DNA from 3 places in the Microcoleus sp. A006_D1 genome. Region 3 is predicted to be linked to each of the others. Evidence: riboswitches for the same ligand, from Rfam matches in the RefSeq annotation. Region 3 holds a riboswitch; each other region holds the start of a gene.
What was found. A riboswitch is a leader RNA that binds a small molecule or an ion and turns the genes downstream of it on or off. The one in region 3 is predicted to bind cobalamin.
Positions count from the first base shown of each region.

Region 1: it holds a riboswitch for cobalamin, as region 3 does, so the genes downstream of both, QUB68_RS29490 (DUF1636 domain-containing protein) here and QUB68_RS17095 (class I SAM-dependent methyltransferase) in region 3, are expected to answer to the same signal.
Region 2: it holds a riboswitch for cobalamin, as region 3 does, so the genes downstream of both, cobG (precorrin-3B synthase) here and QUB68_RS17095 (class I SAM-dependent methyltransferase) in region 3, are expected to answer to the same signal.

Region 1 is NZ_JAUBVZ010000030.1:7,854-12,162, forward strand. Features, by position in the region: gene QUB68_RS29485 (serine/threonine protein kinase) at 1-1,371, opposite strand, end outside; cobalamin riboswitch at 1,514-1,678, shown strand; gene QUB68_RS29490 (DUF1636 domain-containing protein) at 1,701-2,117, shown strand; gene cobW (cobalamin biosynthesis protein CobW) at 2,245-3,279, shown strand; gene QUB68_RS29500 (CobW family GTP-binding protein) at 3,571-4,309, shown strand, end outside.
Region 2 is NZ_JAUBVZ010000020.1:101,930-106,238, forward strand. Features, by position in the region: gene QUB68_RS26205 (hypothetical protein) at 47-283, shown strand; gene cbiE (precorrin-6y C5,15-methyltransferase (decarboxylating) subunit CbiE) at 520-1,731, opposite strand; gene QUB68_RS26215 (GNAT family N-acetyltransferase) at 1,731-2,270, opposite strand; adenosylcobalamin-variant (AdoCbl-variant) riboswitch at 2,353-2,432, shown strand; gene cobG (precorrin-3B synthase) at 2,489-3,934, shown strand; gene QUB68_RS26225 (precorrin-8X methylmutase) at 3,985-4,309, shown strand, end outside.
Region 3 is NZ_JAUBVZ010000008.1:245,575-249,883, forward strand. Features, by position in the region: gene QUB68_RS17080 (metal ABC transporter permease) at 1-270, opposite strand, end outside; gene QUB68_RS17085 (metal ABC transporter ATP-binding protein) at 270-1,046, opposite strand; gene QUB68_RS17090 (metal ABC transporter substrate-binding protein) at 1,060-2,118, opposite strand; cobalamin riboswitch at 2,285-2,440, shown strand; gene QUB68_RS17095 (class I SAM-dependent methyltransferase) at 2,566-3,522, shown strand; gene QUB68_RS17100 (energy-coupling factor ABC transporter ATP-binding protein) at 3,760-4,309, shown strand, end outside.

The sequences.
Region 1 (4,309 bases), on a different contig from region 3:
TATTAGCGATCCCAATAATCCTCCTGCCCAAGTTTTTTCCTTTCCATGTGATTCTGCTAAGAGTGTGATTTCAGCAACGGCAAATCCATATACTAAGCTCGCAATAAGACCGAAAGCAAAGTCATAATTGTCGCCCATATTAAAGAGAAAGCCGAATAAGACAAAGCAGCACATAAAAATCAGGCTACCCTTAGACAATAAAGTAATTGATTCTGGTATGGGGAGAGAAGCTGTTGTGACTTTAATTTTGAGTTTATAACTGTCGGGTTCGGAATTAGTATGCAAGATTATATACCGCTCATAAGCTTGACTGGCTAACAATTGTTTGGTGTCAACAATGATTTTGCAAGCAACTTTATTGCTCTCAAATTTCTGCGGCTCAAACAATATCCAAGGGTGGTCGTAAGGTGTGTGCGGCGGGTCACTCGGATGTGGCGCGACTTCCCATCTGCCCGCAAGCATTGTATCTGGAATTGGATTGCTAATTTCGATGGTTTGTGTTATTGTTTTGCCATATTCTGTTGCGGTAAATTCGAGCATATCGCGATTACTTCTCACTTTCGGCAATCGGCTAACATCAAGAGATTTCAGAACCGCCCAAGATTCAGCGGCTGACTGATATCGGTCTTGCAATCTCGGTGCTACCATTCTGTCCAGCCAGTTCATCCAACCCTGCTGCAAGGGCGGCACTAAATGCCGAAAATGAATGCTATAATTATCATCGATTAAGTTGCCGACATCCACAGATTTTGTACCTGTTAACAAGCAAATCAGCGTCGCCCCTAAGCCGTACAAGTCGGATGCTGTTGTTAATTGTCGGTTAAACATTTGCTCTGGTGGCATGAATCCCATTGTGCCTTTGACTACGCTGCTGGCGGCGATATTTCCGCCTCCCAAGCGGGCAAAACCGAAGTCTACTAAGTACACATTTAAGTTGTCATCGATTAACAGGTTTTCCGGTTTGATGTCGCGGTGGATTACGGGCGGTTTTTGGGATTGCAGGTAAGCTAGAATTTCTAAAGTGGCGATCGCAATTTGTTTAATATCCGGCGGCGAGAAAGTCCGGGCGATCGCACTTTCAGCATTTTTGTATTCCTGCACCATACAAAAACCGCTGTCAGTCCCGAAAGCATCGAGATAGCGGGGGATACCTGGGAAATCCAAACTTTCCAGCACTTTAATTTCTTGTTCGTAAGCATCGTATTCTGTCCAGCTAGCACCTAATTGAGCGAATTGAAATTGCTTAATCACAACGGAGTTTGTTGTATTAATTTTTGTGGCGAGATAGGTGACGCGGCCGCCCAAACTGTTGTATCCGAGTTCGCGGGTTACTTGATAGCCGTGTGTGGAAAAGTCGGGAAAATCGTTCATAAGGTTGGTAGTGAGGACTTCAGTCCGCAGAAATATCAGAGGACTAAAGTCCTTACTACGAACTGGGTTAATTTATGTGGTTAGATATTAAAAATCGCTGTTACCAAGATAACTTTTTTGGGAAAGGGCGGCAAGTGTGGTAGGATTTGAATTCGCGATCGGTTCTAGCGGGGAGCAGCCGCTAGAGGAAACGGGGAAAGTTCGGTGCAAGTCCGGCGCTGTCCCGCAACTGTAATGAGGTTTGTAGTAAGGAATGCAAGTCCTTTACCTCTAAAGTCAGAATGCCCGCCGATATCTAACTCACTTTTGAACGCATCTACGAGGTATGGATGATGAATGGAACTAAACGTAACACGGCTGTACGCACAAAACACTGTCTTTTAGTTTGCACGGCTTGCGCTAGTGTTTGGAAAGACGGCAAGCGCGAAGGTAAAAGCGGTGGCCAACAATTTATGGAAGATTTATCGAAACTCGCTAAAGATTGGGAGTTGTCCGAGCAGTTTGATATTCAAGAAGTTGAGTGCATGAGTGCTTGCAGTCACTCTTGTGCGGTGTCTTTTGCTGCTGTGGGAAAGTATACTTATCTGTTTGGTGATTTGCCTCCGAATGAGCCGGAAAGTGTCGAGGCTGTACTCGAATGCGCGGGTCAATACTATGCTAAGTCGGACGGTTTGTTGCCTTGGGCTGAGCGTCCTCAAGCTTTGAAAAAAGGTGTTTTGGCGAAGATTCCGCCGCTGGGGAATTAGAGATAAGAGCAAACAGAAGAGTCGGCGGTTAGAAACCGCGACTACACAAACGATGTCCGCCTTCGCGGACTGAAGAATGGTGCGCCATGCGCACCATACGGTACATTTAAACCTGACACAAAATTTAATGCACAAGATTCCTGTTACGGTCATCACTGGTTTTCTCGGTAGTGGCAAAACTACGTTAATTCGCCATTTATTGCAAAACAATCAAGGCCGCCGCATCGCAGTTTTAGTTAATGAATTTGGCGAAATTGGTATCGACGGAGAACTGCTGCGCGATTGCCAAGTTTGCGATGAAGAAGAAAGTGTCAGCAGCAATATTGTAGAACTAACAAATGGTTGTCTTTGCTGCACTGTTCAAGAGGAATTCTTGCCGACTATGCAGGAATTGTTGAAGCGCAAAGACCAAATTGATTGTATCTTGATTGAGACTTCTGGCTTGGCACTTCCTAAGCCTTTGATTCAAGCTTTTCGCTGGCCGGAAATTCGCACTGGCGCTACTGTTGACGGTGTGGTTGCTGTTGTTGATTGCGAAGCTATTGCTAGCGGTAATTTTGTCGGTGATATCGATGCTTTGATGGCGCAGCGACAGGCTGATGATAGTTTGGATCACGAAACGCCGATCGAGGAATTGTTTGAAGACCAGTTGGCCTGTGCCGATATGGTACTGTTGACGAAGGTCGATCGCGTAAATGCAGAAACTCAACAGAAAGTTCAAACCTGGTTGCAGCAAGAGTTACGTCCGAGTGTAAAAATTGTGCCTTGCAAGGGTGGCGAAATTAACCCTGATGTGCTGTTGGGATTTAATGCGGCGGTTGAGGATGATTTGGAGTCCCGCCCGAGTCACCACGACGCTGAGGAGGAACATGAGCACGATGATGATATTAACTCGACTTTCTTTATTGCCGATCGCGCATTTGAACCAGAAGCTTTGGTGAAAAAACTGCAATCCTTGATGCAGAAGGAAGAAATCTATCGGATTAAGGGGTTTGTGGCGGTTCCCAACAAACCGATGCGGATGGTGTTGCAAGGTGTGGGCGATCGTATAGAATATTTTTACGATCGCCCTTGGCAACCTTCCGAACTCCGCCAAACCAAGCTGGTGCTGATCGGAAGAGAGTTGGAGCGCGATCGAATTGCAGCTATAATTGGCACTTAATTATGCGGAGTCATTAGTCATTAGTCATTAGTCATTAGTCATTAGTCATTAGTCACGCACACTGACCTCAGAAACCCGGTTTCTTCCTAGATTTCTCGTCACTCGTAGAAACCGGGTTTCTAGCCCAATGTCCAATCTCAAATCTCAAATCTCAAATCTCAAATGGTAAAACCCGCCCCTACAGGCTTTTGCAAACAATTTATTAACATTATTTAATATTGTTGCTGTTGCCAGCCTGTCTGGTGTAAAATAGCGATAATGGTTATCATTGTAAAACAAACGAGGTCAAGTATGGTGACTGCTGGGGCGATCGAATCAGTTCCCGTAACCGTTCTCACGGGCTATCTGGGTGCAGGCAAAACCACGCTGCTCAACCACATTTTAACACAGGAACACGGCAAAAAAGTTGCAGTGATCGTCAACGAATTCGGTGAAGTAGGCATCGACAACCAACTGATAATTGATGCCGATGAAGAAATTTTTGAGATGAACAATGGCTGCATTTGCTGTACAGTCCGAGGCGACTTAATTCGGATTATCAACAACTTAATGAAGCGGCGCGACAAATTCGACCACATAGTCATCGAAACCACAGGTTTAGCCGACCCCGCACCCGTAATTCAAACATTCTTTGTAGACGAAGATATGCGGGACAAATTGCTGCTGGATGCAGTTGTCACCGTAGTTGATGCCAAGCACATCTCCCAACACTGGGATGCCGATGAAGCTCAAGAACAAATTGCCTTCGCAGATGTAGTTTTGCTCAACAAAACTGATTTAGTGACTCCCGAAGAATTGGCAGAATTAGAAAAGCGAATTCGCGCCATGAATGCAATGGCAAAAATCTACTGCACCCGCAACGCTGAATTAGCAATGGATGCTTTGTTGGGCGTCAAAGCATTTGATTTGAACCGGGCATTAGAAATCGAACCAGACTTTTTGGGCGAACACGAACACGAACATGACGAAACTGTCACCTCAGTGGCAATAGTAGAATCTGGTGCTGTTGACGGCAACAAATTTAGCGATT
Region 2 (4,309 bases), on a different contig from region 3:
TACCTTCAGCAGTTAGGACTCACAAAAAGTATCTACTCAAAAAGCTATGGAAATTGAAGGCAAGATTGTGACGGTTATGGAAAGCTGGCCTTTGCAGTTGACTGTTCAGACTCAAACCGGGTTCTATGATGTCGTACTTCGCTTAGATACTCAAATTACTCAGAATGAACGAATAGTTGATCCAGGTAGCTTACATCCTGATTTACAAGTTAGGATACGAGGTCAAGTTTCTAGTTCAAATCCTCTGGCTATGAATGCTCAGATGATCGAAGTTCTGCAATAGATATTTCCAATAACTCCCAAACTCTATCCCAGCTTAATTTCTGGCTGTCGCCTGCATGGCCGACAACCAGAAACCAACGCTGATATAGCGAGTTTAAATCAATTCTACAATTCAGGTGCAGCCCTAAAAAAAGCAAGCATAAATGATCGGTAAGGCTGGAAAATAATTTTTGAAATTAACGCTATTAGATAATAACGTTAATTGTTGGTACAACTCATTGAGACACGATATAAGTCCTAGGAAGTTTTAACTACCGCCCACTGAGTAATCGGTGCTAGCGGTTTCCACCCGAGAAAAGAGCCGATCGCCCCAGCGCGCTGAATCCCAATTCTAATCAATTCGCCACCGTAAATATTGTGCCACTGTAAAACCTTCATTTCGCTTTCAATAGTCACCGCGTTTACAACTAATCTGCCGCCCTCACCTAAAGCCTTCCAACAAGTTTCCAGCAAAGCCTCTGCGGTGACACCGCCGCCGATGAAAATTGCATCCGGTGGCGGCAAATTTGCCAAAGCTTCCGGCGCGTCTCCCGCCACGATTTTGAGTTCTGGAACACCCAAATTAGAGGCATTTTCGGCAATATATTCCAGTCTAGTTGGGTGACGTTCGATCGCGATCGCCCGACAACTCCGATGACTCCGCATCCACTCAATCGCGATCGAACCACAGCCCGCCCCCACATCCCACAGCAACTCCCCCGGAATCGGCGCTAACGCAGACAGCGTAACGGCTCTAACCTCCCGTTTCGTCAACTGTCCATCGTGGCGATAGGCTGCATCCGGTAAGCCGGAGGTACGGGGAATCAGCAGAGTTTCGCGATCGGCTGTAACGGCAATGGCGATCGTATTCAAATCCACCAAATCCGCTGCATTCCAAGCTGCTGCCACCCCATCGAGCCGCCGTTCCGCCTCCGACCCCATCCGCTCGAACACGGTCATCAAACTGCTGCCAAACCCCCGCTGTGTCAACAATTCGGCGACCTTTCCCGGCGTGTGTCGATCGGCACTCAACACCAGCAAGCGCGCGCCGGGAGAGAAAGCAAGGGCGATCGAGGCGATCGGGCGATTTGTCAAACTGAAAGTCTCAACATCCGCCAGCGGCCAACCCAAACGGGCGCAAGCCAGACTAAAAGCCGATGCTGCGGGAATCACAGTCATTTCAGAAATGGGAATCCGGCGCGATAGCGTGACACCAATTCCGTGACACATCGGATCACCACTGGCGAGCACGCAAACAGTCTCCCCGCGACGGCTGATGATGCTGTCAACTGTTGTTTGTAGTGGTGAAGCCCAAACCAATCGTTCGCGGGTGTCCTCGGTGGGTAGCATTGCGAGGTGACGCGCGCCACCGACAATGATTTTAGATCGATCGAGTAGCGATCGGGCGATCTCGCTCAATCCCGAAAGTCCGTCTTCCCCAATTCCCACCACCGAAAGCCATTTGTGCATCAGACACCTGCTAATTTCGACTTATCAAGTCTAAAGAATAATATGGGATTTTCATGCACAATTCTTTCTTCTACTTGCCTCATGCTGAGTCTTTCTGCTACCTTTTGCGAATCGGTGTTTGGGCGATTCCCTACGGGATAGCTTCGCTTCACGCAGCTTGCGACAAGATACTCAAAGCCAAGTTCATCAAAACAATACTCTATTATTTTTGTTGCAGCTTCAGTAGCGTAGCCTTTTTTAGTTGCTGTTGGCAGCAATGCGTAAACTAACTGGGGCTGTTCTTCATCAAAAAAATACCACAAACCCACAAATCCAATGACTTCTTTCTCGGTGTTTGTCTCGATCAACCAAAGACCGAATTTCTTTTCTGCAAAAAGCTTTTGATTCTCGCCAAGCATTTCTTCTACTTGTTGCAGCGACCAGATTTCGCCGTCACATAGATATCTCCTCACATAGGAATCAGTGAAAATTCTGTGGAGCGTGTTGAGGTCGCTATCCAAAATCGGTTTTAAAACCAATCTCTGAGTTCTAAGTATCATGAGTATTATTTTCTTTGGATTATGGGGCATTTGTTAAGAAAGTTGAGAATTTTGGCTGCGGGCGATCGACTTGTGATATATTTCTTAAACCTGAAAGCGGGAAAGTCCGGTGTAATTCCGGCGCTGTGCCGCAACTGTGAGAGTCAGAATGCCGATTTCGGGGCGCGTTTGGCGCGTTTACTTTTGGATTCCCTGCGTCGCACGGGGAAGGAGATTATTTGTTAGCTTTGACTGATTTACCAACTTGTCCGGGTTTATTTTACGGTTCCCGAGCCCGAGACGGAATATTGTCGAGGATGCGGATTCCGGGGGGAATTTTAAATGTACAGCAGTGTTGGACGATCGCCAATTTAGTCGATCGCTACAGTACCGGTTGGTTGCAAGTCACAAATCGGGCAAATTTGCAAATCCGAGAATTGCATTCGGAAATTGCCCCGTCAACTTGGCAAGAATTGCAAGAATTGGGATTAGCATCTCGCCGCGTTGAAGTTGACCCGATTCGCAATATGATGGCAAGTCCGACAGCAGGAATCGATCGCCAGCAGTTACTCGATACTCGCCCGCTAGTTGCAGCTTGGGATGATTACCTGCAAACCCATCCCGAATTATCGGAACTTTCCGCTAAATTTAGCATTGGATTTGACGGTGGCGAAGCGGTTTCGATCCGCAATCTACGGAACGATATTTTATTAGCAGCAGAAAGGAACTCGACCAACTCCGAAATAGTTTTTAGGCTGTATTTGAACGGCGATACAAGAATTATCATCGAACAATCGCAATGTATTTCAGTATTAGCAGCCTTAACTAACGCATATGTGGAATACACCAAAAAGTTGCCGCGAATTGATGGCAAAAAACCGCGCTTGCGGCACCTGCTAGCAGATTGGGGCGCTGAAAGTTATCTAGAAGAAGTAGAGAAAAATTTACCGTTTGCATTGCGGCGAAGTTCGATCGAGCTTTCTGAAAGGGCGATCGCACCCAACGGCAATCTCGGCATTCATCCCCAACGACAGTCCGATTTCTCCTACATCGGCATTGCACTGCCCCTAGGTAGGCTAGAATCAAAGCAACTGCGAAATTTGGCAAATTTAGCCCAAAATCTAGCTAGCGGTACTCTGAGACTTACGCCGTGGCAAAATCTGGTGATTTCCGACATCCCCAACTCCCAGATTTTTGAGGTCAAACAGCAAATCGCCGATATAGGATTGCACTCATCCGCAACTCGCCTAGATTCGTGCTTAGTTGCGTGTGCCGGCAGCAGCGGCTGTGCGTCAGCGACGACAGATACTCAAAGTCACGCCCTAGCAATGGCGAGGGATTTAGCGCAAAAACTGACGATCGAGCGATCGATAAACATCCATTTCAGCGGCTGCGAAAAGTCCTGCGCCCAACACCAGCCAATTGACATCACCCTAGTAGGAATTCAGATTAGACAAGGAAACGAGACGATCGCAGGTTACAACATTTTTGCAGGTAAAAAAGACTTGCCCTTTGGACGACAAATCTTCCCGACTGTGACTGTGGTTGAGATGCCCGCTGCGATCGAGCGAATGCTGCGGGTGTATCAGCAATTGCGAGAACCTTCGGAGTCATTGGGCGAATTTTGCGATCGGCAGGCGATCGACAAATTACAACAATGGTTCAATCTTAATAAATCAGAATAAAAATTCAAATAACAAATAACAAATAACAAATAACAAGTAACCAATAACCAATGATTGACTACATCCGAGACGGAACAGAAATCTACACCAAATCCTTCGCCACAATCCGCGCCGAAGCAGACTTATCAAACCTACCCCCAGACTTAGAAACAGTCGCAGTACGACTAATTCACAGTTGCGGAATGATCGACATCGTTACAGACTTAGCAGCTTCCCCCGATGCCGCCACCCACGGGCGCAAAGCCCTCGCAGCAGGCGCGCCGATTCTGTGCGATGCCCGGATGGTAGCCGAAGGCATTACCCGCAAACGGCTACCCGCCGACAATCCAGTGATTTGTACCCTCTGGCATCCCGAAGTCCCCGAGTTGGCGCGCC
Region 3 (4,309 bases):
GCGAGTTTTTGCTTTGATAAAGCCGATCGCAATTACCGATCCCACACCAAACACAAACGCCCCCACCGCCAAAGGAATATTCAGCACATAAGCAATCACAACCCCCGGCATCACCGCATGAGAAACTGCATCACCCATCAATGCCCATCCCTTCAAAGTCATATAGCACGAAAGCGCCGAACAAACAACCCCTACTAAGGCGCTGACTAAAATCGCCTTCACCATAAATTCATACTGCAACGGTGCGGCAAACCACTGAATTAAGTCCATTATTGCTCCTCCCGATCGACTTGAGTTAAACGATTTTTGGCCAAAGATAAATCGCCGATCGCACCACCAAAGGTACGAGAGAGATTTTCCTCGGTAAACACATCCGAGGTGTTACCATAGGCGAGAATGCTGCGATTAATTAATACAACTTGGTCGCAAAACGTAGTAATAGAGTCTAAATCGTGAGTTGAAACGAGAATTGTATGCCCTGTTTGCCGCAATTCCATTAGCAAATCAATCATCATTTTCTCAGTTTTGATATCAACTCCGGCAAAGGGTTCATCCAGCAGCAAAACCGTTGCTTGTTGCGCCAAAGCCCGCGCAAAAAAAGTGCGTTTCTTTTGTCCGCCGGATAATTCTCCGATTTGCCGATCGCGCATTGGCCACATTTCCACCCTTTCCAAGCTTTCTCGCACCGCTTGTTTGTCGATCGATCGAGGAATCCGCAACAGATTCATGTAGCCGTAGCGCCCCATCATCACCACATCAGAAACATTCACCGGAAAATTCCAATCTACCTCCTCCGACTGAGGTACATAAGCTACCAAATTGCTTTTTTGGACTTGACGAATCGGCAATCCATTCATCAAAATTCGTCCAGTAGTCGGCTTCACCAGCCCCATCATCACCTTGAACAGCGTCGATTTTCCCGCACCATTCATCCCCACCAAACCGCAAATTGTCCCCGCTTTGAGTTGCAGCGAGGCGCTATGCAAGGCGACTTTGCCATGATAGGCAACCGTCACATTTTCAATATCGACACTGATTCCATCCATACCAGTTTCTCCTTTAATTTCCTTGTAAACCTTTTATCAAAGTATTGACATTATATTCAAGCATCTTAAGGTAGGTTGATGCGGGCCCTTCGGATGGAGATAGGGAATCGACATAAAACACCCCAGCAAATTTTGCGCCTGTTTCCTTTGCTACCTGAAGCTGTGCTTCGTTGTTGACGGTACTCTCACAAAATACAGCCGGTATTTTGTTTGCTTTGACTGTATTAATCACTCTCTCAACTTGTTTCGGTGTAGATTGTTGTTCGGCATTAACAGGCCAAATATAAACTTCCTTTAGTCCGTAATCACGGGCAATGTAAGAAAATGCGCCTTCGCAACTAACTATGTAGCGTTTTTCTGGCGGAATCGCTGAGATAGCTTGTTTGAGCCTTTCATCAATCGCCCGAATTTCATCACTGTATTTTGTCGAATTTGCTTCATAGGTTGCAGCATTAGATGGATCGACATTTGATAAAGCTTGGCGAATATTTTTAACGTAAATTAAAGCATTTTTAGGGGACATCCAAGCATGAGGATTCGGTTTGCCTTTATAGGAGTCTTCGGCAATATTAATCGGTTTAATTCCTTCACTCACAGTAATGCGAGTAACTTTGGGAAAACTGTTATAAAACCGAGTTGCCCAGCGTTCCAAATTCAATCCGTTATCCAAAATTAGACTAGCACCTTGCCCTCGTTTTAAGTCGCTAGGAGTGACTTCATAGCCGTGAATTTCCGCCCCAGGCTTTGTGATGGATTCAACAGTTACCTTGTCACCAGCGACATTCTGCGCCATGTCTGCCAACACGGTAAAGGTGGTAAGAATGACTTTTTTGTCTTTTCGGGTCGAATCGGTGGCGGTTGGGCTAGAAGCTCGATTTTGATTGGTTTGAGGCTCTACCGTCGTCTGAGTGTTGCAGCCGCTGACGCACACTCCCAGCAACAACCCCAATCCAACTATTTGATACTTTTTCCAAACGGGAGGGGAGAGGAGGGAGAAGGGGAAAGAGGGAGATGAGGGGAGAATTTGACTATTTTTTCGCATATATTCCAAAATGCTAGCTAAATTTGCCACAGATTACGGCAGACAGCCCGATCGACTATCGCTAATTTTCATAATCTTTTCATTTTTTAAATTTATCACAGAATCGGGGAAAATGAAAGAATCATGAACAGTGAGGGGAAATAGGCGATCGCCCCAGCAGAATCAGTATTTTGTGAAAGATCTAAAATAGTGCTAATATCTCGGCAGATCGATCGGCTCTGATGGAGAACAGCCATCAGACGCAAGGGGGAAAGTTCGGTGAAAATCCGGCGCTGTCCCGCAACTGTAATGAGATAATACTAGGATAGTTAAATCTCTGAGTCAGGATGCCCGCCGATTTGTTTACCTGTTGTTTTCATCTGCGAGGTATAGATGATGGTTAGTTCAGTATTTTTACAATTGATCTGCTGTTGTTGTCGGTTTGTCGATCGCGAATGACAAGGAAATTTTGGATTTTGTGGCAAAACTTGGCAATTTATGCCATTCAGTGCTATTAACATATATGCAAGCACTGGGAAGAATTTTAACCCTCCCGGAAATCCTCAATTTTATCCAATTCTCCCCATGTCGAAGCAAACATCAATTTCTATTTCCAAAGTAACTCGCTACCAAAACGCAGCGCTGAATTACTATTTGGGGCTGACAGATTCGCCCTATCTTCATTACGGCTATTGGAAGACTCTGCCTGTGCCTGCTGATGAACTCACGATCGCGCGCCTGCGCAACGCTCAGCAAGCTTACACAGATAAATTGTTAGATTTTATCCCCAAAGAAGTCAAGACGGTGCTGGACGTAGGATGCGGGATTGGGGGAAATGCGGCTTATTTGCTCGATCGCGCTTTTGCAGTCGAAGGGCTCGCGCCCGATCCGTTCCAACAACAGCGCTTTCTCAAGTGTACAGGCGATCGCGCCATCTTCCACCTCACCAAATTTGAAGACTTCCAAGCCACCCACTCCTACGATTTAGTTCTCTTTAGCGAAAGTAGCCAGTATATGTCTGCTATCGATATAGCTAAAGGTGCGGCGGCTATCCTCAATCTTGGAGGCTACGTACTGCTTGCGGATATGATGCGCTCTAATCCTAATTATACAGAAGGAATGTTTTCTAACTGTCATGTTGTGAAAGAGCTTGAAACTGCATTGATGCAAGCGGGGTTTAATTTAGTAAAAGCTGAGGATATTTCCACTCATATTTTACCAACAATTGATTTATATGTCGATACTTTCCGCAGGTATGGACTGAACACAATGATTTATGTTGCGGATTTAATTTCGATTGCGGTTCCGCCCATTCATAAATTCCTGCGTTGGATATTTCGCCGCTGGTTTAAGAAGTTGGTGGTTGAAGGATTGGAGGCTAGTCAACTTTTTGAGCAGAATCTCTGTTATGAGATTCAACTTTGGCAGTTGGTAGAAAAAGATAAACGCGGTTAATAGAAGACTCGGCGGTTGAAACCGCGTCTATACAGACAAAACCCGACGGGAGCGGGTTGAAGAAAACCGGGCGGTTGAAACCGCGTCTATACAGACAAAACCCGACGGGAGCGGGTTGAAGAAAAAGCCGTTAAAATTACGTTATCTTCTTCAGTCGGCGTCCGGCGGACATCGTTTATATAGTCGCGAATTCCATTCGCCGTCTTATCTTATCTTATCTTATCTAATTACTAATATATGTCTCAATCAATTCTCGAATTCGATCGCACTTCTTACTCATATCCCTGCGGTTCGCGAGTAGCAATTCAGGATTTAAGCCTGAAAATCCCTGCTGGGAAACGCTGCGGGTTGATCGGTCAAAACGGCTGCGGCAAAACCACCTTTTTCCTGTTAGCAAATGGCTTATACCAACCGCAACAGGGAATCATTCGCTGGGAAGGCGAACCGTTTCGCTACGATCGCAAATCTCTCATGAAACTGCGCCAACAAATCGGACTCGTCTTTCAAAATCCCGAACATCAATTAGTCGCTTCCACGGTAGAAGAAGATATCTCCTACGGATTGTACAATCTAGGATTGCCAGAATCTGATATTGCTGAAAAAGTGGAAAAGGCGATCGAGCAATTCGACTTAAGCGAACTCGCTCGCGAACCAATCCACAACCTCAGTTTAGGACAAAAAAAGCGCGTTTCCATCGCAGATATCATGGTGCTCAAGCCCAAACTGCTGCTATTAGATGAACCTACCGCCTATCTCGATCCGCGCCACACCCGACAACTGATCGGTT